DNA from 3 places in the Streptomyces sp. Wb2n-11 genome. Region 1 is predicted to be linked to each of the others. Evidence: riboswitches for the same ligand, from Rfam matches in the RefSeq annotation. Region 1 holds a riboswitch; each other region holds the start of a gene.
The links. A riboswitch is a leader RNA that binds a small molecule or an ion and turns the genes downstream of it on or off. The one in region 1 is predicted to bind cobalamin.
Positions count from the first base shown of each region.

Region 2: it holds a riboswitch for cobalamin, as region 1 does, so the genes downstream of both, BN1555_RS10490 (ribonucleoside-diphosphate reductase subunit alpha) here and BN1555_RS24885 (cobalamin biosynthesis protein) in region 1, are expected to answer to the same signal.
Region 3: it holds a riboswitch for cobalamin, as region 1 does, so the genes downstream of both, BN1555_RS30875 (FecCD family ABC transporter permease) here and BN1555_RS24885 (cobalamin biosynthesis protein) in region 1, are expected to answer to the same signal.

Region 1 covers NZ_CVPB01000001.1:5,467,839-5,478,100, reverse strand. Annotated here, with positions in the region: gene BN1555_RS24900 (class II aldolase/adducin family protein) at 1-673, opposite strand, end outside; gene BN1555_RS24895 (inorganic phosphate transporter) at 964-2,223, shown strand; gene BN1555_RS24890 (hypothetical protein) at 2,242-2,466, shown strand; cobalamin riboswitch at 2,582-2,731, shown strand; gene BN1555_RS24885 (cobalamin biosynthesis protein) at 2,855-3,835, shown strand; gene BN1555_RS24880 (cobyric acid synthase) at 3,844-5,415, shown strand; gene cobN (cobaltochelatase subunit CobN) at 5,412-9,104, shown strand; gene BN1555_RS24870 (putative cobaltochelatase) at 9,160-10,262, shown strand, end outside.
Region 2 covers NZ_CVPB01000001.1:2,372,097-2,382,358, reverse strand. Annotated here, with positions in the region: gene BN1555_RS10500 (NADPH-dependent FMN reductase) at 1-506, shown strand, start outside; gene BN1555_RS10495 (ribonucleotide-diphosphate reductase subunit beta) at 503-1,519, opposite strand; gene BN1555_RS10490 (ribonucleoside-diphosphate reductase subunit alpha) at 1,519-3,930, opposite strand; cobalamin riboswitch at 4,069-4,210, opposite strand; gene BN1555_RS10485 (Uma2 family endonuclease) at 4,306-4,896, shown strand; gene BN1555_RS10480 (YbdD/YjiX family protein) at 4,951-5,154, opposite strand; gene BN1555_RS10475 (carbon starvation CstA family protein) at 5,151-7,364, opposite strand; gene BN1555_RS10470 (GntR family transcriptional regulator) at 7,525-8,289, opposite strand; gene BN1555_RS10465 (extracellular solute-binding protein) at 8,574-9,860, shown strand; gene BN1555_RS10460 (carbohydrate ABC transporter permease) at 9,989-10,262, shown strand, end outside.
Region 3 covers NZ_CVPB01000001.1:6,747,731-6,757,992, forward strand. Annotated here, with positions in the region: gene BN1555_RS30865 (ABC transporter ATP-binding protein) at 1-476, shown strand, start outside; gene BN1555_RS30870 (hypothetical protein) at 785-1,606, opposite strand; cobalamin riboswitch at 2,138-2,285, shown strand; gene BN1555_RS30875 (FecCD family ABC transporter permease) at 2,431-3,498, shown strand; gene BN1555_RS30880 (ABC transporter ATP-binding protein) at 3,498-4,283, shown strand; gene BN1555_RS30885 (ABC transporter substrate-binding protein) at 4,299-5,321, shown strand; gene BN1555_RS30890 (hypothetical protein) at 5,428-5,679, opposite strand; gene BN1555_RS30895 (SMI1/KNR4 family protein) at 5,701-6,345, shown strand; partial or broken gene BN1555_RS30900 (MFS transporter) at 6,587-6,931, opposite strand; gene BN1555_RS30905 (alpha/beta hydrolase family protein) at 7,192-8,277, opposite strand; gene BN1555_RS30910 (GNAT family N-acetyltransferase) at 8,393-9,037, shown strand; gene BN1555_RS30915 (PaaX family transcriptional regulator C-terminal domain-containing protein) at 9,034-9,909, shown strand.

The DNA.
Region 1 (10,262 bases):
CGGGCTGGCCGTAGCCGCTCAGCTTCTCCTGTACTTCGCGCAGCTGTCCGGCGGAGAGCAGGGACGGTTCGCGCCCCGGCACCGAGCTCGCGGTGAGCCAGAGCCTGCACATCCACTCCAGCTGCGCGGTGCGGTCGTACGCCTGGTCGAGGGTGTCCCCGTAGGTCACGGTGCCGTGGTTGCGCAGCAGGCAGCCGGAGCGGCCGCGCAGGGCTTCGAGCATGTTCTCGGCCAGCTCCGGCGATCCGTACGTGGCGTACGGGGCGGTGCGGACGGGGCCGCCGAGGGCCGCGGCCATGTAGTGCACGAGGGGCAGCTCGGCGACGAGGGTGGAGACGGCCGTGGCGTGCACGGCATGGGTGTGGACCACGGCTCCGGCGGTGGTGGTGCGGTAGACCGCGAGGTGCATCGGGAGCTCGCTGGTCGGGACGAGGCCGCCGAGGACCTGGTTCCCGCCGAGGTCGACGACGACGGCGTCCTCCGGCCGCAGCCGGTCGTACGGGACTCCGCTCGGGGTGACGAGGACCAGCTCCCCGACCCGTACGGAGACATTTCCGGAGGTGCCGACCACCAGCCCTTCCCGCACTGTCCTGCGGGCCGTGGCCACCAGGTCGTCCCATGCCCGTTCGATCGCGTCCCGCGCGTCGCGCGCGTCCTGCCGCTGCTCAGCCATGCGGAGATCCTGCCAGCCGGGCCGGAGGGCCGGGAGAGCCAGGAGAGCCGGAGGGGAGCCTGCCGAGTGACCAGGATCTCTTCGGCGGCTCCCGGGCCGGGTTCAAGGGGCTCGCGAGGGGCTGGAGGCCCCCGCTTGCGGCCGGTCACCGCCGGCCTCCGCCGTTCCGGCACAACCGGAATGGCCGCGATGTGTTCCGGGTCACCACACCGCCCGCCCCAGTTCACCTTCCGTTCACCCAGGTTGCCTACGGTCCACGTGCCACTGACCTCAAACGATTGCCTGGGTAAATGGAACACATCACGCTTCTCCTCGGGATCGTGATCGTCACCGCTCTCGTGTTCGACTTCACGAACGGTTTCCACGACACTGCCAACGCGATGGCGACCACCATCTCGACTGGCGCTCTCAAGCCCAAGACGGCGGTGGCCATGTCCGCCGTGCTGAACCTCGTCGGCGCGTTCCTGTCCGTGGAGGTCGCCAAGACGATCTCCGGGGGGCTCGTCAACGAGAGCGGCATCACCACCGAAGTGATCTTCGCGGCGCTGGTCGGCGCGATCCTCTGGAACCTGCTGACCTGGCTGATCGGCCTGCCGTCCAGTTCCTCCCACGCACTCTTCGGCGGCCTCATCGGCGCCACCCTGATGTCGGTCGGCGCCTCCGGCGTCAACGGCGACGTCGTCGTCACCAAGGTCCTGCTGCCCGCGATCGCCGCGCCGGTCGTCGCCGGCATCGCCGCGCTGCTGGCCACCAAGCTGACGTACAAGCTCGGCAGCAAGGCCGACGAGAAGGCCACGGCCAAGGGCTACCGCGCCGGCCAGATCGCTTCCGCCGGTCTCGTCTCGCTCGCCCACGGCACCAACGACGCGCAGAAGACCATGGGTGTCATCACCCTCGCCCTGGTCACCGGCAACGTCCTCGCACCCGGCTCGAACCCCCCGATGTGGGTCATCGTCTCCGCCGGTGTCGCCATCGCGCTCGGTACGTACCTGGGCGGCTGGCGCATCATCCGCACCATGGGCAAGGGCCTCACCGACCTCCGTCCGCCGCAGGGCTTCTCCGCCCAGACCAGCGCCGCGACCGTCATCCTGGCCTCCTCGCACCTCGGCTTCTCCCTCTCCACCACCCAGGTCTGCTCCGGTGCCGTGATGGGCGCGGGCCTCGGCCGCAAGGGCGGCGTGGTCCGCTGGTCCACCGCCACCCGGATGTTCGTCGCCTGGGGTCTGACGCTGCCGGCCGCGGGACTGGTCGCCGCGGGCGCCGAATTCCTCACCGGGCAGGGCACCTGGGGCATCGCCGTGGTGGCCTTCCTGCTCGTCGGCGGCTCCGCCGTCATCTGGGCCCTGTCGCGCCGCAAGCCGGTCGACCACACCAACGTCACCGACGACGAGTCCGGCGAGTCCGCCGGTGTGGTCACCACGGCCATGGCCGCCGTCAGCGTGCCGCCCACGGCCGGCGCCGTCGCCTCCCTGGCCGCCGAGGAACTCAAGACGACCATCCCGGCCCCGGCCGGCAGCTCCGCGGAGCCGGCCAGCCCGGCCCCGGTGTAAGGACAGAGGACAGATCGCATGAACATCGACTGGGCAGCTCTCGGCTCCGTATTCGGCGTGAGCCTCGTGGTCACCGTGTCCCTGGTGGGCCTGTTCACCCTCGGCATCGTGGGCCTCTCCAAGCAGGAGAGCGCCTCCGCGCAGGGCGGCGGCTCCGCCGTCATGGTTCGCACCGGCGCCTACGCCTGCTTCGCGCTGTGCGCGGCGGCCGTGGCGTACGGGATCTACCTGATCGTCGTCTGACACGACGACCGCAGTCTCCCGGAACCGCCCCGCCACCGGCCTTTACCGGCCATCGGCGGGGCGGTTCCTGTGTGCCTCGGCACACTCCCCCGTCGCAGGTCAACAGCAAGTTGACGACGTTCGCGGAGCGTGGTGGACTGCCCGAGCCGAATACGGCGGCACGAGAGGAAGTCCGGTGCGAATCCGGCGCGGTCCCGCCACTGTGACCGGGGAAGACGAAGAAGTCCCCGGGAGCCAGGAACTCTCACCGCCGGTCACGTCGAACCAGGGCGCGGACCCTGAGTGAGGACATACCGCCATGCCCGGCTGCCGTTCAGTCGTTCCTGTCAGTCCTGACATTCCCGTGCGTACGACGCGTGCGCTTCGAGGCGCATCGGCCTGCTGAGCCATGCGTGCCGATCGCATCTTCGCGTACGGCGCCACCGCCGGCCTGATCGGCGACCTCGTCCTCGGTGATCCCCGCCGCGGGCACCCGGTCGCCGCGTTCGGACGGGCCGCGGGTGCCGTCGAGTCCCTGCTGTGGCGTGACCACCGCGGGTGGGGCGCGGTGCACACCCTGGTGTGCGCCGGAGGCGCGGCGGGCGCCGCCGTGCTGGCCTCCCGTGCCGTACGCCGCTCCCCCGCCGCCGCCGTCGCGCTGACCGCCGCCGCCACCTGGGCCGTCGTCGGAGGTACGTCGCTGGGCCGCGAGGCGCGCGCCGTGGGCAGCGCCCTGGAGGCCGGGGACGTCGAGGTCGCCCGCGAACGCCTCCCCCACCTGTGCGGGCGCGACCCGCAGGCGCTGGACGCACAGCAGATCGCCCGCGCCGTCGTCGAGTCCGTCGCCGAGAACACCTCGGACGCGGTCGTGGGCGCGCTGGTGTGGGGCGCCCTGGGCGGGGTGCCGGGGCTCGTGGCCTTCCGCGCCGTCAACACGCTCGACGCCATGGTGGGGCACAGATCGGCCAGATACCTGCGCTACGGCTGGGCCTCGGCCCGCCTCGACGACGTGGCCGGCTGGCCCGGCGCCCGGCTGACGGCCGCCCTCGCGGTCGTGGCGGGCGGCGATCCGCGCGGTGCGGTGCGGGCCTGGCGTACGGACGCGGCCAAGCACCCGAGCCCCAACGCGGGCCCCGTGGAGGCCGCCTTCGCCGGCGCGCTCGGCGTGCGGCTCGGCGGAACGCTCTCGTACGCGGGCCGGGTCGAACACCGGCCCGTGCTCAACGCCGCCGGGCGGCCCGTCGGCGTACCGGACATCGAGCGGGCGGCGCGGCTGTCGCGCCGTGTCGGGGCGCTCGCACTGGCGGCGGCCGTCGGAGGGCGGCTGGTGCTCGGTGCGCTGCGACGCGGCGCGCGCGGTGGCACACGCACAGGAAAGGGACACGCATGAGCGGTTCACTGGGGGGCGGTCTGCTCGTCGCGGGGACCACGTCCGACGCCGGCAAGAGCGTCGTGACGGCCGGGATCTGCCGGTGGCTCGTACGCAAGGGTGTGAAGGTCGCGCCGTTCAAGGCGCAGAACATGTCGCTGAACTCGTTCGTGACGCGCGAAGGCGCGGAGATCGGGCGGGCGCAGGCCATGCAGGCGCAGGCGGCGCGGGTGGAGCCGACGGCGCTCATGAACCCCGTGCTGCTCAAGCCCGGCAGTGACCGCAGCAGTCAGGTGGTGCTGCTGGGCAAGCCGGTGGGCGAGATGAGCGCGCGCGGGTTCTTCGGGGGGCCCGGGCCCGCGGCGCGGCAGCAATCAGGCGCCGTGGCCCCCGGGAAAGTGCCGCACGGGGGGCACCGGGAAGCGCTGCTCGGCACCGTGACGGACTGTCTGCGCGAGTTGCGGGGCACGTATGACGCCGTGATCTGCGAGGGGGCGGGCAGTCCGGCCGAGATCAATCTGCGGCGTACCGACATCGTGAACATGGGCATCGCGCGAGCCGCCCGCTTCCCGGTGGTCGTCGTCGGCGACATCGACCGGGGCGGGGTCTTCGCTTCCTTCTTCGGTACGACCGCGCTGCTCGGCCGGGAGGACCAGGAGCTGGTGGCGGGCTACCTGGTCAACAAGTTCCGCGGTGACGTCTCGCTGCTCGAACCCGGGCTGGACATGCTGGAGGGGCTGACCGGGCGGCGTACGTACGGCGTGCTGCCCTTCGCGCACGGCCTCGGTATCGACGAGGAGGACGGGCTGCGGGTCTCGTTGCGGGGAGCCGTGCGGGAGTCGGTCGTCGCGCCGCCGGTCGGGGAGGACGTGCTGCGGGTCGCCGTGTGCGCCGTGCCGCTGATGTCGAACTTCACGGATGTCGACGCACTCGCCGCGGAACCGGGGGTCGTCGTCCGGTTCGTGGACCGGGCGGAGGAGCTCGTCGACGCCGACCTGGTGATCGTGCCGGGCACGCGCGGGACCGTGAGGGCCCTGGAGTGGCTGCGCGAGCGCGGGCTGGCCGGCGCGCTGGCGCGGCGGGCGGCGGAAGGCCGTCCCGTGCTGGGCATCTGTGGCGGCTTCCAGCTGCTGGGCGAGCGCATCGAGGACGACGTCGAGTCGAAGGCCGGAACGGTGGACGGGCTCGGGCTGCTGCCGGTCCGGGTGCGGTTCGCCGTCGGGAAGACACTGGCGCGGCCGGTCGGGACGGCTCTCGGCGAGCCCGTGGAGGGGTACGAGATCCACCACGGGGTCGCGGAAGTAGGGGGCGGTGCTCCCTTCTTGGACGGCTGCCGGGTGGGGGCGGTCTGGGGCACCCACTGGCACGGCTCGCTGGAGAGCGACGCGTTCCGGCGCGCCTTCCTGCGCGAGGTCGCGGCTGCCGCGGGGCGTCGCTTCGTGCCGGCGCCGGACACCTCGTTCGGGGCACTGCGCGAGGAGCAGCTCGACCGCCTCGGCGACCTGATCGAAGAACACGCGGATACGGACGCGCTGATGCGGCTCATCGAGTCGGGCGCGCCCTCAGGACTTCCCTTCATCGCACCTGGAGCGCCCGCATGAGCACTGAACACACCGAGAACGCCGAGAACGCCGAGAGCACCGTGCTGTTGTTGTCCACCGCCGATACGGACCTGCTGGCGGCCCGTGCCTCCGGCGCCCCGTACCGCATCGGCAACCCGACCCGTATCGACGCGGCCACCGAACTGCCCGCGCTGATCGAGGGCGCCTCCGTCGCCGTCGTGCGGCTGCTCGGCGGCAAGCGCGCCTGGGAGGACGGGCTTGCCGTCCTGAAGGCGTCCGGGATACCGACCGTCCTGCTGGGCGGTGAGACCGTGCCCGACGCGGAACTGATGGCCGAGTCGTCCGTACCGGCGGGTGTCGTCGCCGAGGCGCTGCGCTACCTCGTCGAGGGCGGGCCCGGGAACCTCGTCGAGCTGGCCAGGTTCCTGTCCGACACCGTGCTGCTGACGGGCGTGGGCTTCGCCGAGCCGCAGAAGATGCCCGAGTGGGGTGTCCACGGCGACGGCTCGCGTGCGTACGACGAGGGGCGCCCGACGGTCGGTGTGCTCTTCTACCGCGCCCACGAGCTGTCCGGGAACACGTCCTTCGTCGACGTGCTGTGCGACCAGATCGAGGCGAAGGGCGCCAACGCCCTCCCCGTGTACTGCGGTTCGCTGCGCAGCGCCGACCCCGAGCTGTACCGGGAGCTCGGCAGGGCCGACGCGCTGGTCGCGACGGTCCTCGCGGCGGGCGGCACGCGCGCGAGCGACGCCTCGGCCGGCGGTGACGACGAGGCGTGGGACATCGGCGCGCTCGCCGACCTCGACGTGCCCGTCCTGCAAGGGCTGTGCCTTACGTCGTCGCGCGCCGCCTGGGAGGCGTCGGACGCGGCGCTGTCGCCGATGGACGCGGCGATGCAGGTGGCCATCCCGGAGTTCGACGGGCGGCTCGTCACCGTGCCCTTCTCCTTCAAGGAGCAGGGCGAGGGGGACGTTCCCGTGTACGTCGCCGATCCCGAGCGCGCCGCGCGCGTCGCCGGCATCGCCGTACGCCACGCCAGGCTGTCCCACAAGCCGAACAAGGACAAGCGCCTCGCGCTCGTCTTCACGGCGTACCCGACGAAGCACTCGCGCGTCGGCAACGCGGTGGGCCTCGACACGCCCGCCTCCGCGATCCGGGTGCTCGACGCGCTGCGCGACGCGGGGTACGCCGTCGAGGGCCACCCGGACAACGGCGACGAGCTGATCCACCGGCTCATCAACGCCGGTGGCCACGACGTGGAGTGGCTGACCGAGGAGCAGCTGGCGGCGGCGCCCGCGCGCGTACCCCTCGCGGACTACCGGGCGTGGTTCGACAAGCTGGAGCCGGAACTGCGCGACGGGATGCTGGAGCACTGGGGCGAGGCGCCCGGGCAGCTGTACGTCGACGGGGACGAGATCGTGCTCGCGTCGCTCCAGTTCGGCAACGTCGTCGTGATGATCCAGCCGCCGCGCGGCTTCGGCGAGAACCCGATCGCGATCTACCACGACCCGGACATGCCGCCGTCGCACCACTACATGGCGGCGTACCGCTGGCTGGAGAACAGCTTCGGCGCGGACGCGATCGTGCACATGGGCAAGCACGGCACGATGGAGTGGCTGCCGGGCAAGGGCCTCGGCCTGTCGGCGGGCTGCGGGCCCGACGCGGTGCTGGGTGAGCTGCCGCTGGTCTACCCGTTCATCGTGAACGACCCGGGCGAGGGCACGCAGGCCAAGCGGCGCGGGCACGCGACCGTCGTGGACCACCTGGTGCCGCCGATGGCGCGGGCGGACACGTACGGCGACCTGGCGAAGCTGGAGCAGCTGCTGGACGAGTACGCGCTGGTGAGCGACCTCGACCCGGCGAAGGCCCCCGCCGTACGGGCGCAGATCTGGACGCTGGTGACGGCGGCGCAGCTCCACCACGACCTGCATCTCGACGAGCAGCCGGACGACGACGACTTCGACGAGTTCGTCATGCACATCGACGGCTACCTGTGTGAGATCAAGGACGTGCAGATCCGCGACGGCCTGCACGTGCTGGGCGGCGGCCCGGAGGCCGAGGCCCGGGTCAACCTGGTGCTGGCCGTGCTGCGCGCCTCGCAGGTGTGGGGCGGCAAGGCCAACGCGCTGCCGGGGCTGCGCGCCTGCCTGGCCGAGCACTTCGGGCTGGCCGAGAAGGAGCTGCTGGGCGAGCCGGGCGCGGCGGTCAAGGTGGCGGACGGGCTGACCGCGCTGGTCGACGGTCCGGCCCGGACCGGCGCCGACGCGATCGACCTGCTGGAGCAGCTGTGCCGGCGGCTCGCGGAGGGCATGGAGGACCGGCGCTGGGACGCGGCGGAGGTCGCCGGCCTGGTGACCGAGGTGCTGGGCACCGAACTGCCGGACGCGGTGGCCGTGCTGCGGTTCGCGTGCGACGAGGTCGTGCCGAGGCTGGCCCGTACGACGGACGAGATCGGCAACATCCTGCACGCGCTGGACGGCGGTTACGTGCCGGCCGGGCCTTCCGGGTCGCCGACGCGCGGTCTGGTCAACGTGCTGCCGACCGGGCGCAACTTCTACTCCGTCGACCCGAAGGCGATCCCGTCGCGGCTGTCGTGGGAGGTCGGGCAGGCGCTCGCCGACTCGCTGGTCGCGCGGTACCTGACGGACACCGGCGACTACCCGAAGTCGGTGGGCCTGACGGTCTGGGGCACGTCGGCGATGCGCACCCAGGGCGACGACATCGCGGAGATCCTGGCGCTGCTGGGCTGCCGTCCGGTGTGGGACGACGCGTCGCGGCGCGTGACCGGCTTCGAGATCGTGCCGCTGGACGAGCTGGGGCGGCCGCGCATCGACGTGACGGTGCGGATCTCCGGCTTCTTCCGCGACGCGTTCCCGCACGTGGTGGGGCTCATCGACGACGCGGTACGGGCCGTCGCCGAGCTGGACGAGCCCTCCGACCGCAACTTCGTACGCGCGCACGCCGACGAGGACACCGCCGAGCACGGCGACCGGCGGCGCGCGACGGCCCGCATCTTCGGCTCCAAGCCCGGGGCGTACGGGGCCGGTCTGCTGCCGCTGATCGACGCGCGGAACTGGCGCTCGGACGCGGACCTGGCCGAGGTGTACGCGGTGTGGGGCGGATACGCGTACGGGCGCGGCCTGGAGGGGAAGGCCGCGCGCGGCGACATGGAGACGGCGTTCCGGCGGATCGCGGTGGCCGCGAAGAACGTCGACACGCGCGAGCACGACCTGGTCGACGCGGACGACTACTTCCAGTACCACGGCGGCATGGTCGCCATGGTGCGGCACCTGACGGGTGAGTCGCCCGAGGCGTACGTGGGCGACAGCGCGACCCCCGACCAGGTGAAGACCCGGACGCTGGGCGAGGAGACGCACCGGGTGTTCCGGGCGCGCGTGGTCAACCCCCGCTGGATGGCGGCCATGCGCAGGCACGGCTACAAGGGGGCCTTCGAGATGGCCGCCACGGTGGACTACCTCTTCGGGTACGACGCGACCGCGGGCGTGGTCGACGACTGGATGTACGAGAAGTTGTCGAGCGAGTACGTCTTCGACCCGGAGAACCGGGACTTCATGAAGAAGTCCAACCCGTGGGCGCTCAGGGGCATCACGGAGCGGTTGCTGGAGGCCGCCGAACGGGGACTGTGGGCGGAGCCGGACCAGGAAACCCTGGACCGGTTGCGCGCCACCTACCTGGAGCTCGAAGGCGACCTGGAAGGTGACGCGTGAGCGGGCCGGAGTGCGTTCCCGATGCCCTGAACCAGCTTGATGCGGAGGTTTCCTCGTGAGTACGCCGTACCCCTTCACCGCGATCGTCGGGCAGGACGACCTGCGGCTCGGCCTGCTGCTGAACGCCGTCTCGCCCGCCGTCGGCGGTGTGCTCGTGCGCGGCGAGAAGGGCACCGCCAAGTCGACCGCCGTGCGCGCCCTGGCGGCGCTGATGCCGGAGGTGGCCGTGGTCGCCGGGTGCAGGTTCTCCTGCGACCCCGGGTCCCCCGACCCGGCGTGCCCGGACGGGCCGCACGAGGCGGGGGGCGGTGTGTCGCGCCCGGCGCGGACGGTCGAGCTGCCCGTCGGCGCCTCCGAGGACCGGCTGGTCGGCGCGCTCGACATCGAGCGGGCGCTGGCCGAGGGCGTGAAGGCGTTCGAGCCGGGCCTGCTCGCCGACGCCCATCGCGGGATCCTGTACGTCGATGAAGTGAACCTGCTGCACGACCACTTGGTCGACCTGCTGCTGGACGCCGCCGCCATGGGCGCGTCGTACGTCGAGCGGGAAGGGGTGTCCGTACGGCACGCCGCGCGCTTCCTGCTCGTCGGGACCATGAACCCCGAAGAGGGCGAACTGCGGCCGCAGTTGCTGGACCGGTTCGGGCTGACCGTGGAGGTGTCCGCCTCCCGGGAGACCGATCAGCGGGTGGAGGTCGTACGGCGCAGGCTCGCGTACGACGACGATCCCGCCGCCTTCGCCGCGCGGTGGGCCGGCGAGGAGGCCGCGCTGCGCGCCCGGATCGTGGCCGCGCGGGCGCTGCTGCCCGAAGTGCGGCTCGGTGACGGCGCGTTGCGGCAGATCGCCGCCACCTGTGCGGCCTTCGAGGTCGACGGGATGCGGGCGGACATCGTGATGGCCCGTACGGCGACCGCGCTGGCGGCCTGGGCGGGGCGCACCGACGTGCTCGCCGAGGACGTACGGCAGGCCGCGCTGCTCGCGCTGCCGCACCGGCGGCGGCGCAATCCCTTCGACGCGCCGGGTCTGGACGAGGACAAGCTCGACGACACGCTGGAGCAGAACAGCGGGCCGGACGACGACGATCCGGATCCGGACGGGCCCGGCGGGGGCGGGCAGCCGCCTCAGGGCGACGGCGACGGCGACGGCGACGGCGACGGCGA
Region 2 (10,262 bases), 3.1 Mb from region 1:
CCCGGGAGCACGGCCGGTTCGAGGTGGACCTCGTCGGCCTGGCGGACGCGCCGATCCCGCTGGAGCCGCCGCCCGTGCCGCCGGCGATGGAGCCGGACCTGCCCCGCCCCGCGAGCATGGAGCCCCTCACCCGTCGGCTCGCGGCGGCCGACGCGGTGGTCGTGCTGACGCCGGACTGCAACCGCAGCTTCCCGGCCTCGCTGAAGGCCGCCGTCGACTGGTGCTGCACCGAGTGGCAGGCCAAGCCGGTCGGCTTCGCCGGCTACAGCGGGGCCAGCGGCGGTCTCCTGGCCATCGAACAGCTCCGCCAGGTCTTCAACGAGCTCCACGCCCACACGGTCCGCGACTACGTCTCGTTCCCCCGGTACTACGAGCTCTTCAGCACCGACGGGACCCTGAAGAACCCGGAAGGACCCCACGGCGCCGCGAAGGTCATGCTCGACCAGCTTCTCTGGTGGGGCACGATCCTCCGCGACGCCAGGGGCGACCGCCCGTTCGCGGTCTAGAAGTCGTCGTCGAAGGCGACCGAGCCCTCGACCGCGACCTGGTACGCCGACGGGCGGCGCTCGAAGAAGTTCGTCAGCTCCTGGACGCCCTGGAGCTCCATGAAGGAGAACGGGTTCTGCGAGCCGTACACCGGGGCGAAACCGAGGCGCTCCAGGCGCTGGTCGGCGACGCACTGGAGGTACTCGCGCATCGACTCGGTGTTCATGCCGGGCAGGCCGTCACCGCACAGGTCGCGGCCGAACTGGAGCTCCGCCTCGACGGCCTCCTTCAGCATGTCCGTGACCTGCTGCTGGAGGGCGTCGTCGAAGAGGTCCGGCTCCTCCTTGCGGACGGTGTCCACGACCTCGAACGCGAAGTTCATGTGCATCGTCTCGTCGCGGAACACCCAGTTGGTGCCGGTCGCCAGGCCGTGCAGCAGGCCGCGCGAGCGGAACCAGTAGACGTACGCGAACGCGCCGTAGAAGAACAGTCCCTCGATGCACGCCGCGAAGCAGATCAGGTTCAGCAGGAAGCGGCGGCGGTCGGCCTTCGTCTCCAGGCGCTCGATCTTCTCGACCGAGTCCATCCACTTGAAGCAGAACTGCGCCTTCTCGCGGATCGAGGGAATCTCCTCCACCGCGTCGAACGCCGCCGCGCGGTCGTCCGGGTCGGGGAGGTAGGTGTCCAGCAGCGTCAAGTAGAACTGGACGTGCACGGCCTCCTCGAAGAGCTGGCGCGAGAGGTAGAGGCGCGCCTCGGGGGAGTTGATGTGCTTGTAGAGGGTCAGCACCAGGTTGTTGGAGACGATCGAGTCGCCCGTCGCGAAGAACGCGACCAGCCGGCCGATCATGTGCTGCTCACCGGGCGAGAGCTTCGCGAGGTCGGCGACGTCCGAGTGGAGGTCGACCTCCTCCACCGTCCAGGTGTTCTTGATCGCGTCCCGGTAGCGCTCGTAGAAGTCCGGGTAGCGCATGGGGCGGAGCGTCAGCTCGAAGCCCGGGTCGAGAAGGTTCTTGTCGGGGTTGGTCGACATTACTGGCACGCCTCGCAGGACTCGGGGTTCTCAAGGGAGCAGGCGATCGCGTCCGCGTCGGGCGCGGTGGCCTGCTGTACGGGGATGGGGGTGGCGGGCGCCGCGGCCGTCGCGCCGGAGCCGGCGGCCCGGGCGATGCGGGTCGCGGGGCGCGAGCGCAGGTAGTACGTCGTCTTCAGCCCCTTCTTCCAGGCGTACGCGTACATCGAGGAGAGCTTCCCGATGGTCGGCGTCTCCAGGAAGAGGTTCAGGGACTGCGACTGGTCGAGGTACGGCGTACGGGCCGCCGCCATGTCGATCAGGCCGCGCTGCGGGATCTCCCACGCGGTGCGGTAGAGCGTCCGCACCTCCTCGGGGATCCAGCTGAAGCCCTGCACCGAGCCGCTGGACTCGCGCAGCGCCTCGCGGGACTGGGCGTCCCAGACACCGAGCTTCTTCAGGTCCTCCACCAGGTAGGCGTTGACCTGGAGGAACTCACCGCTGAGCGTCTCGCGCTTGAAGAGATTGGAGACCTGCGGCTCGATGCACTCGTACACGCCCGCGATGGACGCGATGGTCGCGGTCGGAGCGATCGCGAGGAGTAGGGAGTTGCGCATTCCGGTCTTGGCGACACGGGCGCGCAGCGCGTCCCACCGCTCGGGCCAGGTGACCTCGACGCCGTAGTGGTCGGGGTGCAGGACGCCGCGCGCCGCGCGGGTCTTCTCCCAGGCCGGGAGCGGGCCGCTGACCTCGGCGAGGTCGCAGGACGCCTCGTACGCGGCGAGCATGATGCGCTCGGCGATCCTCGTGGAGAGGGCGAGGGCCTCGGGGGAGTCGAAGGGCAGACGCAGTTTGAAGAAGACGTCCTGGAGACCCATCGCGCCCAGGCCCACCGGACGCCACTTGGCGTTGGAGCGGCCTGCCTGCTCGGTCGGGTAGAAGTTGATGTCGACGACGCGGTCGAGGAACGTGACGGCCGTACGGACGGTCTCGTCCAGGCGCTCCCAGTCGATGTCGCCGTTCCCGGTCACGAACGAACCGAGGTTGACCGAGCCGAGGTTGCAGACGGCCGTCTCCCCGTCGTCCGTGACCTCCAGGATCTCGGTGCACAGGTTCGAGGAGTGGACCACCGAGCCGGGCTCCGCCGTCTGGTTCGCCGTACGGTTCGACGCGTCCTTGAACGTCATCCAGCCGTTGCCGGTCTGCGCCAGGGTGCGCATCATCCGTCCGTACAGCTGGCGCGCGGGAATCGTCGTACGGGCCAGGCCGTCCGCCTCTGCCTTGCGGTACGCCCGGTCGAACGCGTCGCCCCACAGGTCGACGAGCTCGGGGACGTCGGAGGGCGAGAACAGCGACCAGTCGGTGTCCGCGTCGACGCGGCGCATGAACTCGTCGGGGATCCAGTGCGCGAGGTTCAGGTTGTGCGTACGCCGCGCCTCCTCGCCCGTGTTGTCGCGCAGCTCCAGGAACTCCTCGATGTCCGCGTGCCACGTCTCCAGGTAGACGCAGGCCGCGCCCTTGCGCCGGCCGCCCTGGTTCACGGCGGCGACGGACGAGTCGAGGGTGCGCAGGAAGGGGACGATGCCGTTGGAGTGGCCGTTGGTGCCGCGGATCAGGGAGCCGCGGGCGCGGATGCGGGAGTACGAGAGGCCGATGCCGCCCGCGTGCTTGGAGAGGCGCGCGACCTCGTGGTAGCGGCCGTAGATCGAGTCGAGCTCGTCGAGCGGCGAGTCCAGCAGGTAGCAGGAGGACATCTGCGGGTGGCGCGTACCGGAGTTGAAGAGCGTCGGCGAGGACGGCAGGTAGTCCAGGCGGCTCATCAGGCGGTACAGCGCGGCGACCTCGTCGGCGGCCGCGGGGGAGCCGTCCTTGGCCAGACCGGACGCCACGCGCAGCATGAAGTGCTGCGGGGTCTCGATCACCTGTCGGGTGATCGGGTGGCGCAGGAGGTAGCGGCTGTAGACCGTGCGCAGGCCGAAGTAGCCGAAGCGGTCGTCGGCGGCCGGGTCGACCAGCGCGTCGAGGCGGGCCGCGTGGGCGGACACGAACTCGGCCGTACGGTCGGCGATCAGGCCCTCGCGGTGGCCGACGGAGACCGACTCGGAGAAGGTGCGGACGCCCTGCGTAGCCGCCTCGTCCCGGATCGTGCGGGTCAGCAGCCGGGCCGCGAGGCGGGAGTACGCCGGGTCCTCGGAGATCAGCCCGGCGGCGGCGTCGGTGGCGAGTCCCCGCAACTCGGCCGCGTCCGACGCCGCGTTGCGGCCGCGCAGGGCGGCCGCGGCGACTCTGCCCGGGTCGGTGTCGGGGAGGTCGGCGGTCAGGTCGGTGAGGGTCCGCAGGAGCGCGGTCCCGGGGCCGTCGGGCGACTGCGCCGACTCCGTTGAACCCGTCGGCTCCGTGGCAGTTGCCGGATCGGCTGGCGCGATGGTCACGGGGTGCTCTCCCTCGCTCGGCTCGGGGCCGGCGGGGAACGGGGGGCGTACGGGCACACGTCACCCCTGAGGGCGGCACACCGCGTAGCGTCCACCGGCCCAACCGCGAGGCCCGGACGTGTCGGTATCCGGTTCGGTCGAGCCGGATACGCCGTCGGCAGGTCCTCGGACTCCTGGGTGCGCAAAAGCGCACCGATCACACCGTTGCGGGACAGTTCCGGATTCGCACCGGATTCCCCTGCGGCGACAGCGAGCACGAGCATACATGTGGGGGCCGTTGGATGATGCGGCCCCCACATGTTGTGTCACCCGGGAAGTGTGAGGGCGGCTGTCACAGCGCTCCGCTATCGTCGTGAGCACAAGGAGGTACGCCCCATGGCAGCGACCGCCGACCGGCCCCACCTGTTCCCCGAAGAGTTCGACGAGGCCACGCGCATACTGGCCCGCACGACCGAGGGCGTGCGGCTGGAACTCATCGACGGGAGGCTGAGGAGCAGGGTTGTGCCGGACGGGGACCACGGACGGATCATCGAGTGGCTGACGCGCATCTGTATGCAGTCGCGGCCCGAGCTGTGGCTCTATCCCGACCAGGGACTGAAGGTGCAGGCATACCGGAAGGGCCGCGCCCGGCCCGACGGTTCTCTCGCGCCCAGCGGCGCCTTCGTCGGGCAGGGGGAGTGGGCCGATCCCGATTCCGTGCTGATGGCCGTCGAGGTCACCTCGTACGACACCGACACCGACACCGACCAGCGCGACCGGGTGGAGAAGCCCCGCGCCTACGCCGAGACCGGCATCCCGGTCTACCTGCTCATCGACCGGGACGCCTGCGAGGTGACGGTCTACAGCGAGCCCGACGGAGTCCGGTACGAGAACGCGCACATCGTCCCGTTCGGCAAGCCCGTGGCGCTGCCCGGCCCGGTGGGGATCACCCTGGAGACCGAAGCGCTGAAGGAGTGGGTGCGCTGACGACGACGGGCCGCCGCGCCCCCCGAAGGGGACGCGGCGGCCCGTGGAAATCGCTCAGCAGCAGCGGAAGCCCTCGCGGGGGTCCGCCTCCCGGGCGTCCGTGCGGCTGCGTTCGAACGCGCGCCGGGACATGACCGGCGCCTCGGGGTCGCAGGACCTCGCGTGCGCCACGTACCGGTCGTACGTCGCCTCGCCGGTCAGTTCGCGGACGTACCAGCGGATCCGGCCCGCCGCGCGGCGCACGCCCGTCAGGGTCATTCGGGGGTCCCCGCGCCGGCCGCCGCGGCCTCCTTGCGGGTGCCGCCCTCCGGACCGACGCCGGCCGCGGCCAGTTCGGCCTTCTCCTCCTTGGTCGCGATGATCGAGGCGGGGGCGACGAGCCTGGACTCGACGTACGGCGCCTCATGGAGCTTGACGCTCTCGGGGGCGCGGACGGCCTTGAGGCAGACCCGGCCGGCGTCCGCGAGCACCACGACGATGAGGACCGCGAAGAGCGCGCACAGCACGCCGTCGACCGTCGAGTTGGTGACGACGGTGTGCATCTGGTCCATGTTCTTGGCGGGCGGCAGCACCTGGCCCGAGTCGATGCCCGCCTGGTACTTGTCGCGCTGGGCGAAGAAGCCGACCTTCACGTCGTCCGAGAAGATCTTCTGCCAGCTGGCGGTGAGCGTGACCGCCACGTCCCAGGCGAGCGGCACTCCGGTGACCCACGCCCACTTCAGGCGGCCGGACTTGACGAGCAGCACGGTGCAGACGGCGAGGGCGACGGCGGCCAGCAGCTGGTTCGCGATGCCGAACAGCGGGAAGAGCTGGTTGATGCCGCCCAGCGGGTCGTGCACGCCGACCCACAGGAAGTAGCCCCAGCCGCCGACCACGACCGCGCTGGCGAACCAGACGCCCGGCTTCCAGCTGACCTCGCGGAACGGCTTGTAGACGTTGCCCAGCATGTCCTGGAGCATGAAGCGCCCGACGCGGGTGCCCGCGTCCACCGTCGTGAGGATGAACAGCGCTTCGAACATGATCGCGAAGTGGTACCAGAACGCCTTCATCGCGGTGCCGCCGACGACCGCGGAGAAGATCTCCGACATGCCGAGCGCAAAGGTCGGCGCGCCGCCGGTGCGCGAGAGCAGGCTCTGCTCCTCGACGTCCTTCGCCGCCTGGGCCAGGGCCTCCGGGGATATGGAGAAGCCGAGGTTGGTCACCGCTTCGGACGCCGCCCGGACGCTGTCCCCGACCACGCCGACCGGCGAGTTGATGGCGAAGTACAGGCCCGGGTCGATGATGCACGCCGTGATCATCGCCATCACCGCGACGAACGACTCGGTCAGCATCGCGCCGTAGCCGATCATCCGGATCTGCGTCTCCTTCTGGACCATCTTCGGGGTGGTGCCCGAGGAGACCAGGGAGTGGAAGCCGGAGAGCGCGCCGCAGGCGATGGTGATGAAGACGAACGGGAACATCGAGCCGGCGAAGACCGGTCCCGTGCCACTGGTCGCGAAGTCGGTGACCGCGGGCATCTTCATCGTCGGCAGCGCGATGAAGACGCCGAGGGCGAGCAGCCCGATGGTGCCGACCTTCATGAAGGTGGAGAGGTAGTCGCGCGGGGCCAGCAGCAGCCACACCGGCAGGACCGAGGCGAGGAAGCCGTACACGATCATCCAGATGACGAGCGTGCCCGGCTCCAGCGTGAACGTGTCCGCCCATGAGGACTCCGCGACCCAGCCGCCCGAGACGATCGCGAGCAGCAGCAGCACGACGCCGATGACGGAGACCTCGCTGACCCGGCCGGGGCGCAGGACGCGCAGGTAGACGCCCATGAAGAGGGCGATCGGGATGGTCATGCCGATGGAGAACACGCCCCACGGCGAGTGCGCGAGCGCGTTCACGATGACCAGGGCGAGCACCGCGAGCAGGATGATCATGATGGCGAAGACCGCGACCAGGGCGGCCGCGCCGCCGAACGGCCCGATCTCGTCGCGCGCCATCTGGCCGAGCGAACGGCCGTCGCGGCGGGTGGAGAAGAAGAGCGTCACCATGTCCTGGACGGCGCCGGCGAGGATGACGCCGACGATGATCCATATCGTGCCGGGCAGGTAGCCCATCTGCGCGGCGAGTACGGGGCCGACCAGCGGGCCCGCGCCCGCGATGGCCGCGAAGTGGTGGCCGAACAGCACGCGGCGGTCGGTGGGGTGGAAGTCGACACCGTTGTCGAGCCGTTCGGCGGGGGTGGCCCGGTTCTTGTCGACCTTCAGGACGCGGTGGGCGATGAAGCGCGAGTAGAAGCGGTACGCGATGGCGTACGAGCCGAGGGCCGCCGCCAGCATCCAGGCGGCGGAGACCTCTTCACCGCGCGAGAGGGCGAGCACGGCCCAGGCGATGGCGCCGACGAGGGCCACGGCGCCCCATACGGCGATGGACTTCGGGGACAGGGCCCGTTGCCTCTCGGCTGGCGATGTCGACTCCGGCATGACGATCCGTCCCCTCGCGCGATCTCTACTCGTAACGTGCGCGAAATCTAGGTGCTGTGACCGCCGTCCGTAACCCCCTGTCCGCATATCGGTACGGACACGGCCCGACCACCGCAGGTCAGAGCCGTACCAGAACGCCGCCCGGACGGCGGCCGCCGTGTCAGTCCGTCGGCCGCTTCAGATTGGCCACGAACTTGTAGCGGTCGCCGCGGTAGACCGAGCGCACCCACTCCACCGGCTCGCCGTTCCCGTCGATCGAGTGCCGGGACAGCATCAGCATCGGCAGGCCCACGTCCGTACCGAGCAGCCCGGCCTCGCGCGGGGTGGCCAGCGAGGTCTCGATCGTCTCCTCGGCCTCGGCGAGGTGGACGCCGTACACCTCCGCCAGCGCCGTGTAGAGCGACGTGTACTTGACGAGCGAGCGGCGCAGGGCCGGGAAGCGCTTCGCCGACAGGTGCGTCGTCTCGATCGCCATCGGCTCACCGCTCGCGAGCCGCAGCCGCTCGATCCGCAGGACCCGCCCGCCCGTGCTGATGTCGAGCAGTCCGGCGAGGGTGTCGTCGGCGGTGACGTAACCGATGTCGAGGAGCTGGGAGGTGGGCTCCAGGCCCTGCGCCCGCATGTCCTCGGTGTACGAGGTGAGTTGCAGCGCCTGTGAGACCTTCGGCTTGGCCACGAAGGTGCCCTTGCCCTGGATCCGCTCCAGGCGGCCCTCGACGACCAGCTCCTGGAGCGCCTGGCGCACCGTCGTGCGCGACGTGTCGAACTCGGCGGCCAGGGTCCGCTCCGGCGGTACCGGGGTCCCGGGCGGCAGGGTTTCGGTCATGTCCAGCAAATGCCGCTTGAGCCGGTAGTACTTGGGCACGCGCGCGGTACGTGCCGGCGCTGTGCCCTCGGTCTCCGTGCCGCCCCCGTCCGTGGCCATGCCCCGCCTTCCCGACTTCTGTGCTGCTGCCGTCACCGGCTCCTCCGACTGTCGCGGCTCACATGGTGGCACGGCCTCGTCACGGGGCGACGCCCTTCCTCAGGTGTCGGTCCGATAACGGACGCGAGAGCCCTTCTTATACACCCTTGACACCCCTAAAGGTCTAGGCCAAGCTCCCGGTACTGGTCTAAACCATTAAAGACCAGAACCCGACCCCGGGCAGTACATCGGCGTAAGTCTTCGCGGTGGGCAGGGGGTTGCAGGCATCCCTGAGGAGTGATGGCGTGAAGCGCAAGCTCGTCGCGGCGATAGGCGTCGCGGGCATGATGGTCGGCATTGCCGCGTGCGGTTCGGACGACGGCGGCTCCGGCGGCAAGTCGTCCGGAGACGGCAAGTCGGTCACGGTCTGGGTGATGGACGGTTCGGCTCCCGACGACTGGATGGCCGGTGTCAACAAGGAGTTCGAGGCCAAGCACCCGGGTGTCAAGGTCAAGGTCGAGAAGCAGCAGTGGAACGGCATCCAGGAGAAGCTGACCACGGCCCTCTCCGAGGACACCCCGCCGGACGTCGTGGAGCTCGGCAACACCCAGACCGCCGGTTACGCGGTCACCGGCGGCCTCGCCGACCTCACCGACGACAAGGCCGACCTCGGCTACGAGGGCTGGAACAAGGGGATGGTCCCCGCGGCCGAGCTGGACGGCAAGCTCTACGCCGCCCCGTGGTACGCCGCCAGCCGCGCGGTCATCTACGACAAGAAGATCTTCAAGAAGGCGGGCGTCAAGCCGCCGAAGACGCGCGACGAGTGGGTCGCCGGCCTGGAGAAGATCAAGAAGTCCGACAGCAAGATCCAGCCGCTCTACCTGCCGGGTCAGAGCTGGTACGTCTACGCCGGTTTCGTGTGGGACGAGGGCGGCGACCTGGCGGCCCGGGACGGCGAGCAGTGGAAGGGCGCCCTGTCCTCCCCCGAGGCGGCCTCCGCCATGAACTTCTACAAGAAGCTCCAGTCGTTCTCCACGGCTCCGAAGGACAAGGACGAGGCGACGCCGCAGCAGTCGACCGACATCGTCCCCAAGGGCGGTGTCGCGTCCTGGATCGGTCTCGGCTGGGAGGCCGGCGGCGCGATCGCCGCCATCGAGAAGGCGGGCGACAAGGCCGACTTCGGCTACTTCCCGATCCCGGGCAAGACCGCCGACAAGCCGGGCAGCGTCTTCCTCGGCGGCTCGAACCTGGCCGTCGCCGAGCGCTCGCAGAACAAGGACCTGGCCAAGGAGTGGCTGGCCCTCGCCGCCGGCAAGGACCAGATGGCGAAGTACGCGAAGGCCACCGCCGGCGCGCTGCTGCCGAACAACGACGCGGCCCAGTTCGAGCCGGAGGCCGGTTCGTTCGCCGAGGCCATGGCGAAGTCCGCGTCCGTCGGCGAGGTCACGCCCGTCACGCCGGGCTGGGCGAACGTCGAGACCGAGCCGAACCCGATCAAGGACTACATGACGAAGGTCCTGAAGGGCGAGGACGCCAAGAAGGCCGGTGAAGCGGCCGACAAGGTCATCACCGAGCGTCTCGGCCAGGAGTAGCCGTATCCCGTGGTGCGGCCGGCGGCCACCCGTCGCCGACCGCACCACCCGGGCATGCAGCGACGGCGGCCCCGCGTGGGCCGCAGACCCGTTGGGCGCGGGTGCCCAGAACCGCGAGGAAGAAGACCATGACCGTGCACTCCCAGGGAGTGGCGGCCTCCGCACTGGAGGACGCCCCCGGAAAGGCGGCCGGGAAGTCACAGACTCCACCGCCCGCCTCCGGATCCAGGAAAGTCCCCCAGCCTCCTCGTGGCAGAGGCAGACGATCGCTGCCCGCCGGGCTGTTCCCGTACCTGCTGCTGGCACCGGCGGTCGTCTCCGGCGCCGTGCTGCTGCTCTACCCCCTCGTCCGCAACCTGATCCTGTCCTTCCAGGAGGTCGGACGCAGGGAGCTGATCACCC
Region 3 (10,262 bases), 1.3 Mb from region 1:
ACATCGCGTTCGCCCGGCCGGACGCCACCGACGCCGAGATCCGCCGCGCGGCCGACGCGGCTCACGTCACGGAGTTCGCCGACGCGCTGGCGGACGGCTTCGACACCATGGTGGGCGAGCGGGGCGTCAAGCTGTCCGGCGGACAGCGGCAGCGGGTCGCCCTCGCCAGGGCGATTCTGCGCGACGCGCCGATCCTGCTGCTCGACGAGGCGACCAGCGCCCTGGACTCCGAGAGCGAAGTCCTCGTCCAGAAGGCGTTGTGGCACCTCATGGAGGGGCGGACGGCACTGGTGGTGGCGCACCGGCTCAGCACGGTCGCCACCATGGACCGACTCGTCGTCCTGGACCGCGGGCGGATCGTCGAGGAGGGCACGCACCGGCAGCTGCTCGCGGCGAACGGCGCCTACGCGAAGCTGTGGCAGCACCAGTCGGGCGGCTTCCTGGACGACGCCCCCGCGCAGGCCGGCCCGGCCTGAACCGCGCAGCCGGGGGCAGTGCGCCAGGGCGCGGACGCGTGACCTCGGGCGCCGGCGTCCGAGCGGCGTCCGGGGCGCCCGTCTGCTGCCACCGGCGGGCCCGGCGCGGCTGTCGCCGCGAAGGGCGCGTGGCCGGTGGGCTTCGGCAGGCCCGGCGCCGTAAGCGCTGGGTGAAGGCAGACGCGGACTCGGGGGACGGACGTGACGGTGCCCGTCCACCCCGCCCGGCGGACAGGAGGCACGCGGTCCCTCACCGGAGGCCGCGGCCCGCCTCCGGCACGGTCGTCGAGCCAGGGCCGGGACGGGCGTCAGCCCGGCGGGGCCTCCGACGCGCGCCAGGCGGTCGCGAGTCCTTCCAGCCATGCAGGAGGCAGTTCCGCGTGCTCCCATTCCGTCCGGAACGCTGATGGTGCGGCGGCGAGGCGTTCGAGTACGGCGATGCTCGTGGGGGAGTGGAGGAGGGAGTAGCGGCCGTGGACGGCGATGCGGCTGCGGGGCCCGTACCGCGCGTACAACTGAGCCAGCCGCTCCCGGTGGGACTCGGTGAACTGCTCCAGCCGGCCGGCGTACCCGACCCGTTCCACGATGCTCATCGTGCCGAGTACCGCGGTGAGGACCTCGTCCGACACCTCGGGATCGAGGTCCGAGACGTCACTGAACGCGAGGTAGAGCGGCGTCACGGCGACCTTCGCACGCTCTACGTCCACCCTCCCCACGGGGTGACGGCCTCGCGCGCCGTCCTGCGGGAAGCCGGACATCGCCGGGCCGATGGCACGCTCAAGGGCTCGCTCGGCGATGCGGGCGAGTTCGTCACCGACGGCCCGGGCGCCGTCGTGCCAGCCGATGCCGTACGACTCCCCCTTCTCGTCCGGGGCGCCCTTCTCCTTCTCTGCCTCGCTGTGCGCGTCTGCGATCGCGCCGGCCTCGACGAGCGCGATCAGCTCTTCGGCTTCGCTCCGGAGCATTCCCGTGCGGCCCAGGAGTTCGAAGAGGGTCTTCTTCGCGTTCATGACGCTGGTGGAGTCCAGCGGGTGCCGGTCCGTTTCGGCGGTGTTGATCGTGTCCTCCTCGTCGACCTTGGTCCGGTGCTTCCGCGGGTGTTTCAGCAGGACGTGGCTCTTCTGTCGCACTCTCCGTGTCTCGGCTGTGAGGTTTCCGGCCGGCGGCGGCCGCCGCCCGCCTCCTCAAGTCTCCACGACACGGCCGGTCGTCGCCGCGCCCAGGGCTGTTTCGGATCGTTCTGAGCCCGTACGAGCCGGGCGGAAGAGAGCGCAGACGGGCGTCCCGGGGACGGTACGGGTCCACAGACGCCGGATCACCCGGTCCCATGCGCCCCGACCGGCCGGCGGGCCCGGCTCCTGCCGTACGGCGGGGCCGGCGCACACCTCCGTGCCCCGCTCGGCCGGGCGGGGAGCATCCCCACCCCGGAGGCGCTCCGGAGGCCCGCAGCTCCCGCGCCGGCCGGCCGCGGCCCTGTGTGCGAGCCGCTCTGTCCGGGGCCGGAGAACCGTGGCGTCAGCTTGAGGCTGCCGGCCCGGTGGGCGGGCAGGCGCGCGCGGCGTGCCGGTTTTCGTCGGGGCCGGCCGCGGGCGGAAGCCGCAGACGCCGGCGCGGACCTGGCCACGCTGCGCGTGCACGACGGGGTTTGCACCGGATTCTCCCCTGGCGGGGCTCCCTTCCGTAGGCGCTAAGCTGCAAGCGCCCCGCGGGGGAAGTCCGGTCGAAGTCCGGCGCTGACCCGCAACGGTAGGCGGAGCCCGACACGTGGCCCCGTAAGCCCGATTACCCGCGGTGGTGATGGCTCCTGTCAATTCGCCGTGGACTGCGAGAGGGCGCTGCGCAGGGCGCCCGGCGTCCCGGGCCGCTCCTTTGCTCACGCAGGTGCACGGCCCGAGGCGAAAGCGAACCGCCCGTGGCCACACCCCTCGAACTCAAACCCGCCCTGCCGCCGCACCTGCCCCGCGCCGGCGCCGGCCCCGCGCCGCCCCAGCGCGTGTCACTTCCGCTCCTCCTCACCGCCCTGTGCGCCGCGCTTGTGCTCTCCATCCTCTGCGGGGCGGGCATCGGGGCGTCGGGGCTCTCCTGGGGGGAAGTGCTGCGCTATCTGTGGGCCGGACTGACAGGCGGCCTCATATCCCCCGACCAGGTCCCGGCGTACACCATCGTGTGGGAACTGCGCTTTCCGCGGGCCGTACTGGCCGCAGTCGTCGGGGCCGGCCTGTCGGCCATCGGCGTCGCCGTGCAGGCCATGGTCCGCAACGCTCTCGCCGACCCGTTCGTGCTCGGCATCTCCTCGGGCGCGGCCGTCGGCGCCAACGCCGTGCTCCTGTTCGGAGCCTTCGGCGCGCTCGGTCTCTGGGCCCTGTCCACGGCGGCCTTCCTCTCCGCGCTCCTCGCCATGACGCTGGTGTACGCCATCGCCCGCACCGCTGACGGCCTGACCCCACTGCGGCTCGTCCTGACGGGCACCGCGATGTACTACGGCTTCTCGGCCGTCACGACGTTCATGGTGTTCGCGGCCGAGCGTGGCGAGGCGGCCCGCTCCGCGATGATGTGGCTGCTCGGCAGCCTCGGCGGAGCCAACTGGGCCTCCGTACCGATCGCCGCCGGAGCCGTACTCGCCGGCCTCGCCCACCTCACCGTGTCGGCGCGCCGCCTGAACGCCCTGGCGATGGGCGACGAGACCGCGGCCGCCCTGGGGGTGGACGCGGGGAAGCTGCGCAAGGAACTCTTCCTGGTCTGCGCGGCCGTCACCGGGGCGGTGGTGGCGGTGAGCGGTGCGATCGGTTTCGTCGGACTGATGGTCCCGCACGCCGCACGGATGCTGGTCGGCGCGGACCACCGCCGGCTGCTGGCCGTCGCGCCCCTCGCGGGCGCCGTCCTGCTGATCTGGGTGGACATCCTGTCGCGCGTGGTGCTCGCGCCCGTCGAGCTGCCGGTGGGCGTACTGACCGCGGTCATCGGTGTGCCGTGCTTCGTCCTGCTGATGCGCCGCCGCTCCTACACCTTCGGAGGCGCGTGATGCGGATCGACATCGATGAACTGACGGTCGAGATCTCCGGTGCGCGGCTGGTGCGGGAGGCCACGCTGCGAGCGGCCGCCGGGCAGGTCGTCGGGCTTGTCGGGCCCAACGGCAGCGGGAAATCCACCCTGCTGCGCTGCGTCTACCGGGCCCTGCGTCCCTCGGCCGGTACAGTCCGGCTCGACGGCGCTGACCTCCACGCCCTGAGCGCGCGCGAAGGCGCCCGTCGGCTGGCCGCACTGCCCCAGGAGGTGGTCACCGAGTTCGACTTCACGGTCGCCGAAGTCGTGGCGATGGGGCGGCTGCCGCACCAGCGGTCGGTGGCCCGGACCACCGACGAGGACCGGCGGACGTGCGAGGCCGCCCTGGCGCAGGTCGGCGCCGGTCATCTCGTCGGCCGTGGCTTCCTCACCCTCTCCGGCGGTGAGAAGCAGCGGGTCCTGATCGCCCGCGCGCTCGCTCAGCAGCCTCGGGTACTGGTGCTCGACGAGCCCACCAATCACCTGGACATCGCCCAGCAGCTGGACGTGCTGGCCCTGGTGCGCGGCAGCGGGCTGACCGTGCTCACCGCACTGCACGACCTCAACCTCGCCGCACTCCACTGCGATCTGCTCCATGTCATCGACAGCGGCCGGATCGTCGCCTCCGGCGCTCCGTACGACGTGCTCACCCCCGAGCTGCTGGCCGAGGTCTTCGGCGTACGGGCACACCGCGTACCGCATCCCGAGTCCGGCGCCGTACAACTGCTCTTCGACCGTCTCCCGCCCACCCACCCCGCTTCCTGAGGAGCCACTGTCTCCATGCCGAACCCCGTACGCCCCGCCGCACTCGCCTTCGCCGCCGCCCTGTTCCTCACCGGCTGCGGCGCGCAGGTCACCTCTCAAGACGCAGAGAACAGCGGTGCCGAGGCAGGCGGCGGCCACTATCCGGTGACCGTCGAGAACTGCGGTCGGAAGAAGAGTTACGACAAGGCCCCGGAGCGTGTGGTCACCAATGACGTCGGTATCACCGAAATCATGTTCGCGCTCGGGCTCGAGGGCCACATGGCGGGCTATGTGATGCCCGACGACAAGGGCGATCTCACGTCCGTTGCCTGGAAGGACGGTTACGAGAAGACCGAGTGGCTCTCGAAGAAGACGATCAACAAGGAGCTGGTCCTCGACGCCCGCGCCGATCTGGTCTTCGCGGGCTGGAACTACGGCTTCAACGAGGGGGAGGGCTTCAGTCCCGCCGAGCTGGAGAAGGTGGGCGTCGACTCGTACCTGCTGAGCGAGTCGTGCCGCAACGGGCGGGGGAAGGCGCGCGGCGTGATGCCGCCGCTCGAAGCCCTCTACACCGATATGCGGAACCTGGGGAAGATCTTCGACATCGAGGACCGTGCCGAGGCCCTCGTCGCGGACTTCGAGAAGCAGGTGGCCGCAGCGCAGTCGAAGGCCCTGAAGGGCAGCGACCGCCCACGCGTCTTCCTCTACGACGACGGGCGGGACAAGCCGCTGACCTCGGGACTGTACGCCGGGCCGCACGACATCATCACCAGGGCGGGCGGCGATCACGTCATGAAGGACCTCAAGGACAGCTGGGCGACGGTGGGCTGGGAGACCGTGGTCGAGCGTGACCCCGAGGTGATCGTGATCAACGATTACGGGGACACCACCGCGGACCAGAAGCGGAAGTTCCTGAAGTCCTACCCGCCGCTCGCCGGCGTCTCGGCCGTCAAGAACGACCGGATCGTCGTCCTCGACTACGCGGAGCTGGTGGAAAGCCCGCGCAATCCGGCGGCCATCGCCTCACTCGCCGCGGACCTGAGGAAGCTTTCCTCGTGACCTGAGTGGTTCCGGCCGCCGGCCCGTCCCTTCACCGAGGTTCCTTCGCCGAGGACAGGGAGCCGTTGACGGCGCCGGCGCGACCGGTCCGCGGCTTCCTCATCGGCTAAGGCGACGGCCGGAGTCCGGCGGATCCGGCTTCGCCCGTGCACTCGGCCGGGATCGCGTAGTCCATGACCCGGCCGGTCTCCTCGGCCCCGGCCAGGTCCTTCAGTACGTCGGCCACGACCTTGTAGCAGTCCGGGGACGGCCTCGACGGCGGGGCGGCCATGCCCGGGGACATCGCCCACCTCACCGCCATCACACCGGGACGGAACACGGTGGTGGCCGCGGCCCACAGACCGGCGGTGCGATACAACCTCCCCCTTGCTGTGGGCGAATGTCCGAACGAAATGACGAGGCCGAGCGGGTCACTGCCGCGTGGCGGCAACTGACCGGCTGGCTGCGGGTGCACGCCCCCGTTTCGTACGCCTCCCTGCTGCCGCCTGCCGCGGAAGAAGATGTCCGCGCCGCCGGGGACCTGCTGACGCGGTACCTCGGATACGGCCTGCCGGCGGAACTGACGGCTCTGTGGCGGCTGTGCGGCGGCGTGGAGCACCAGTACATCGAGGAGAACGAGGACGAGGGCGAGGTCGGCTCCGGGAGGTTCCTGCCGGACGGGGTGCTGCTCACCCCGGCCGAGGCGGTACGCCCGAGGCTTTCCGGAAGCGACCGGCGCGACCACTGGGACGGGGCCCAGGTGGTGCCGTGGCTCACGGGGGACGAGGCCGGGCCCGAGTACGGCCAGTACGTGTCCGCGGCCGGCGCCGGCCACTGGTCGACGATGACCGGGCCGGAGGTGTCCGAGCCGCGCCACCCGTCGGCAGCCGCCTGTTTGGAGGCCGTCCACCGCACCCTGACCGTGGGGCCGGCCGACCTGACGGGTTCCGATGTTCCCGGCATCACGTGGGGCTGCCTGGTGCGGGAGGACCCGGAGCATCCGGGCCTGGACGACGCTCTCGGGCACTGGGCGCCCCTCCACTGAACGGAGTCTTCGTCCGGCCGTACTGCTCGGCTTTCCCGTTGTGCCTCGGCGTACCGGGCGTGGCCCGCGGAGCACCCGTGTGCCACGGGCGGCGCACCGAACACGCGCCCGGTGCGGGCGAGGCGGGCGAGCCCGTCCACGGCGGAGCGGGGATTCGGCATGGGTCGTCGAACGCCGCTCTCCTCGACGGCGTCCTGGACCAGGGCTCCGGTCGGGCGCCGTCGGCGCTGCTGAAGGCCCTCGGCAGACGACGCAGGGCGAAGACGCCGAGTGCGGCGTGGAGAATGCCCGCGATGACGGCAGCGGCGTGCAGGCCGGTGACGAAGGCCGACTTCGCATCGCCGGCCACGGCGGACGTGAGACCGGGACCTGCGACGTCTCGTGGAGAGTACCGGCGAGGTCAGGCCCCTGGAGCCGGAAGACCAAGGGCCGCCAGCGAGCCGAGGAGTGCGATGCCGGGGGCGTTGCCGATCTCGTTGCTGGTCTCGGCGATTGCCGCCGCGGGCCCGGCGCGCTCCGCGGGAACCGCAGCGACGGCGGTGTCGGCGGTGTCGGCGACGACGCTGAAGGAGATGCCGTAGCCGATGCGGTCCGGCCGTTGGGCGGCCCCGGCCACCGGGCGGGCGGCGACGAGCCGGGGCTCAGCTGCCCGGATGGGCCCTCGCGGCCGGCTTCGCGGGCGGCGCCTGCCGCTGGGCCGCGATGTCGTGCGCCGGACGCGGGTCCCGGCGCGGGGCCCACGCCTGCGCGGACTCGGGGGCGCAGGCGTGCGGCACGGCCGGGACGGCTGCCGGGGCGGTGGCGAAGTCCTGAGGGGCCCCGGTGATCTCCGCCGGCCGGGAACGTTCACGCGGGCGCGGGCGCGGGCGCGGGCGCGGGCGCGGGTCCGGAGCCCGGGTCCTTGAGGAACCGTCGCTGCCCGTCCAGGAATCCGTCCGCGAAGAGCGAGCGGGGGGCGAGGAGCGCGGTGAGCGTGAGCTTGAGGTCCGACCGCTCGACGGACTCCTTGAGCAGTGAATGGGTCGCGTCCGGGTAACGCGCGACCGTCAACGCACCGTCCGCGTCCAGAACCTCGCGGTAGACGCGCTCCGTGTCGGCGGTGTCCACGTTGCGGTCGTGGCCTGCGAGGGCCAGCAGCACCGGTACGCCGCGCAGGGCGCGGAGGTCCCGCGTGGCGTCCGCGGTGTAGTTCTCGGAGATGAAGTTCCAGCGGCCGGCGGTCATGCCGTTCGCGTCGCCGCCCATCGCCCTGACGTACTCCTCGAAGGTCGCGCGGCGTTCCAGCAGCCGGCGGACGGTGTCGCTTCTGTCGATCTCGGCGTTGGTGCGGGCTGCCGACGCGCCGTCGGCGCGCAGCTCGGCGAGCAGGTTGTAGCGGCCCTGCCGGAGCCAGTTGACCGCGGGCGAGACGGCGATGACGAAGCTGACGGGCGTCCTGGCGGCGACCTTCGGCAGGACCCAGCCCGCCTGGCTGGCACCCCAGAGCCCGATCCGGTCGCCGTCGATGTCCGGGCGGGCGCGCGCCCAGGCGATGGCGGCGGCCGCCTCGTCGGCCCGGTCGTCCATGGACTGGTCGAGCCAGTCGCCGGGCGCGCCCGCGACGCCGGGCTTGTCCCAGGACAGGGAGGCGTACCCGGCCTTGGCGTTCGCTTCCCACAGGGGCTTGTAACCGTCGTCGTGGGTGGCGTCGACGGGGCCGTCGCCGTGGACGTACACGACCAGACCGTGGTGCCTGCGGCCGTCCCTGGGGGTGGCCAGTACGCCGTTGAGGGTGTGCCCGCCGTGGCGGATCGAGACCCGCTGCTCGTCCATGCCGTAGGAGTTCTGCCACAGCACCACACCGACGAGGCCGGCGGTCACGAACAGGACCGTGGCGAGTGACCACGCGGCGATGCGGAGCCCGCGCCGTCGGGGCTGGATCTTCGGACACATGGGATCTGACCGCCTCTGTTCGGATTCGCGCAGCACTCAAACTATCACTGTGGGAACGGTCGTCGATGGGATGATAGCTTTGAGGCCGGGGTTACGGAACGAAGGGGGGCACGGCATGGGACGGGACGCGACGGGCGCCGGCGCGGGGGCGGTAAGAGTCCGGCGGGGCGTTCCGGCCGGAGCCGAGCGGCGGGCGGCCGAGCTGTACTGGGACGCTTTCGGCCGCAAACTCGGCCCTGCCCTGAACCCGCCGGACAAGGCGGTGTCCTTCCTCGCCGCCCACCTGAACGCCGATCGGGCGGTGTGCGCGCTCCTTGACGGGCAGCTCGTCGGCCTCGCCGGCTACCAGCTCGGCGGCCGGGCCCTCACCGGGGGATCGGCCTCCGCCGTACTGCGTGCGTACGGACACCTGCGAGGACTGCACCGGCTCCTGCTCCTCGCCCTGTTCGAACGCCGCCCGGCCCCCGACCAGCTCGTCATGGACGGCATCGCCGTGGCCCCGGCCATGCGCGGCCGCGGCGTCGGGAGCCTGCTCATCGAGGAAGTGGCCGCCGTCGCGGCGGAAGAGGGCTGCCGGGAGATCAGACTGGACGTGATCGACACCAACCCTCGCGCCAGGGCCCTGTACGGGCGGCGCGGCTTCACGGCCGTGCGGACCGAGCACACGCCCTGCCTGCGCGGGCTGCTGGGGTTCGGTGCGGTGACCACCATGTGCCGTCCTGTCGCGGCGAACGGACCGGGAGGACCGCGCACACCATGACCGACCACATCGAGATCCCCACCCGCATGCTCGTCCACGCGCTGGTCCGCGAGGACGGCACCGTCGGCGCGGACGAGCTGTACACCGTCGCCAACACCCTGGGCATGAGCGACCAGCAGGTGCGGCTGTGCGTCAAACGCCTCGTGGCCGAAGGCCGGTTCATCCACGAGGGCCGGGGCCGCAAGGCGCAGCTGCACGCGACCGCGGACACCACGCGTGCCCTCGCCCCCAACGCGGACTTCCTCCGGCACGCATTCCAGCAGGACGCCGGACTCGCGCCCTGGGACGGTGTCTGGCACCTGGCCGCCTTCGCGGTGCCCGAATCGGCGCGCACGACCCGGGACTCCCTGCGCGAGACGCTCCTCCACCTCGGCGGCGCCCCGCTCCAGGGCGGACTGTACGTCTGCGCCAACACCTGGGAGCCGTACGTCGAAGAAGCGGCCCACCGCCTCGGCGCCCACGGCGCGCTCACCCTCCTCACCACGACGGACCTGCGCAGGGGCGACACCCGGGAGCCTGCCGAACTCGCCCGCGGTCTGTGGCCCTTGCAGGAGATCGCCGATCGCTACGACCGCCTCGACCGCCTCGCCCGGCCCCGTCTCGCCCGGCTCACCGACCCTGCCGGACTCTCCCCGTCCGCGCTCCTCACCATCGCGGTGGAGCTGGCGGCCGAACTCACGCGCGCCATGGAGCCCGACCCGCTGCTGCCGCCCGAACTCCTGCCCCGGCCCTGGCCCGGCACCCGGGCCAGGGAGACCGTCGCCCGGTGCTGGGCGGCCCTGCACGAACGAGAACGCGGCGAAGCCCGCCCGGTCCTCTTCCGTCTCTACGCCGACATCACCCGAGGGGTGGCGGACCGGGCCGCGCGCTGAAGGAGCAACGGGCGCCGCGGGCAAGCCCGCCGGGCACAGGTACCGCGAGCGCACCCGCCCTCCCGGGCGGATCGCTGCGCAGAACCCGCCCGGCCCCTCCCGGGCCGCCGGCCACCTCGGAGCCGTCCGGGCCGACGGCCCTGCGCATCGCCCCGCGGCTCTCGCCGCCGTCTGCCCGGAACTGACCGAACCGGCCGCGCACGTCACCATCCCGCCGAGTCGCTGGAGCTTTTGCGACGGTCTCGAACCCGACCGGGAGGCCGTCGCGGCCGGGGCGGTGACGGCGACGGCCCCACCCAGGATCACCTCGCCCCGCGGTGAACCCGGCGGCCCCCGTGATATCTCACCCGCGT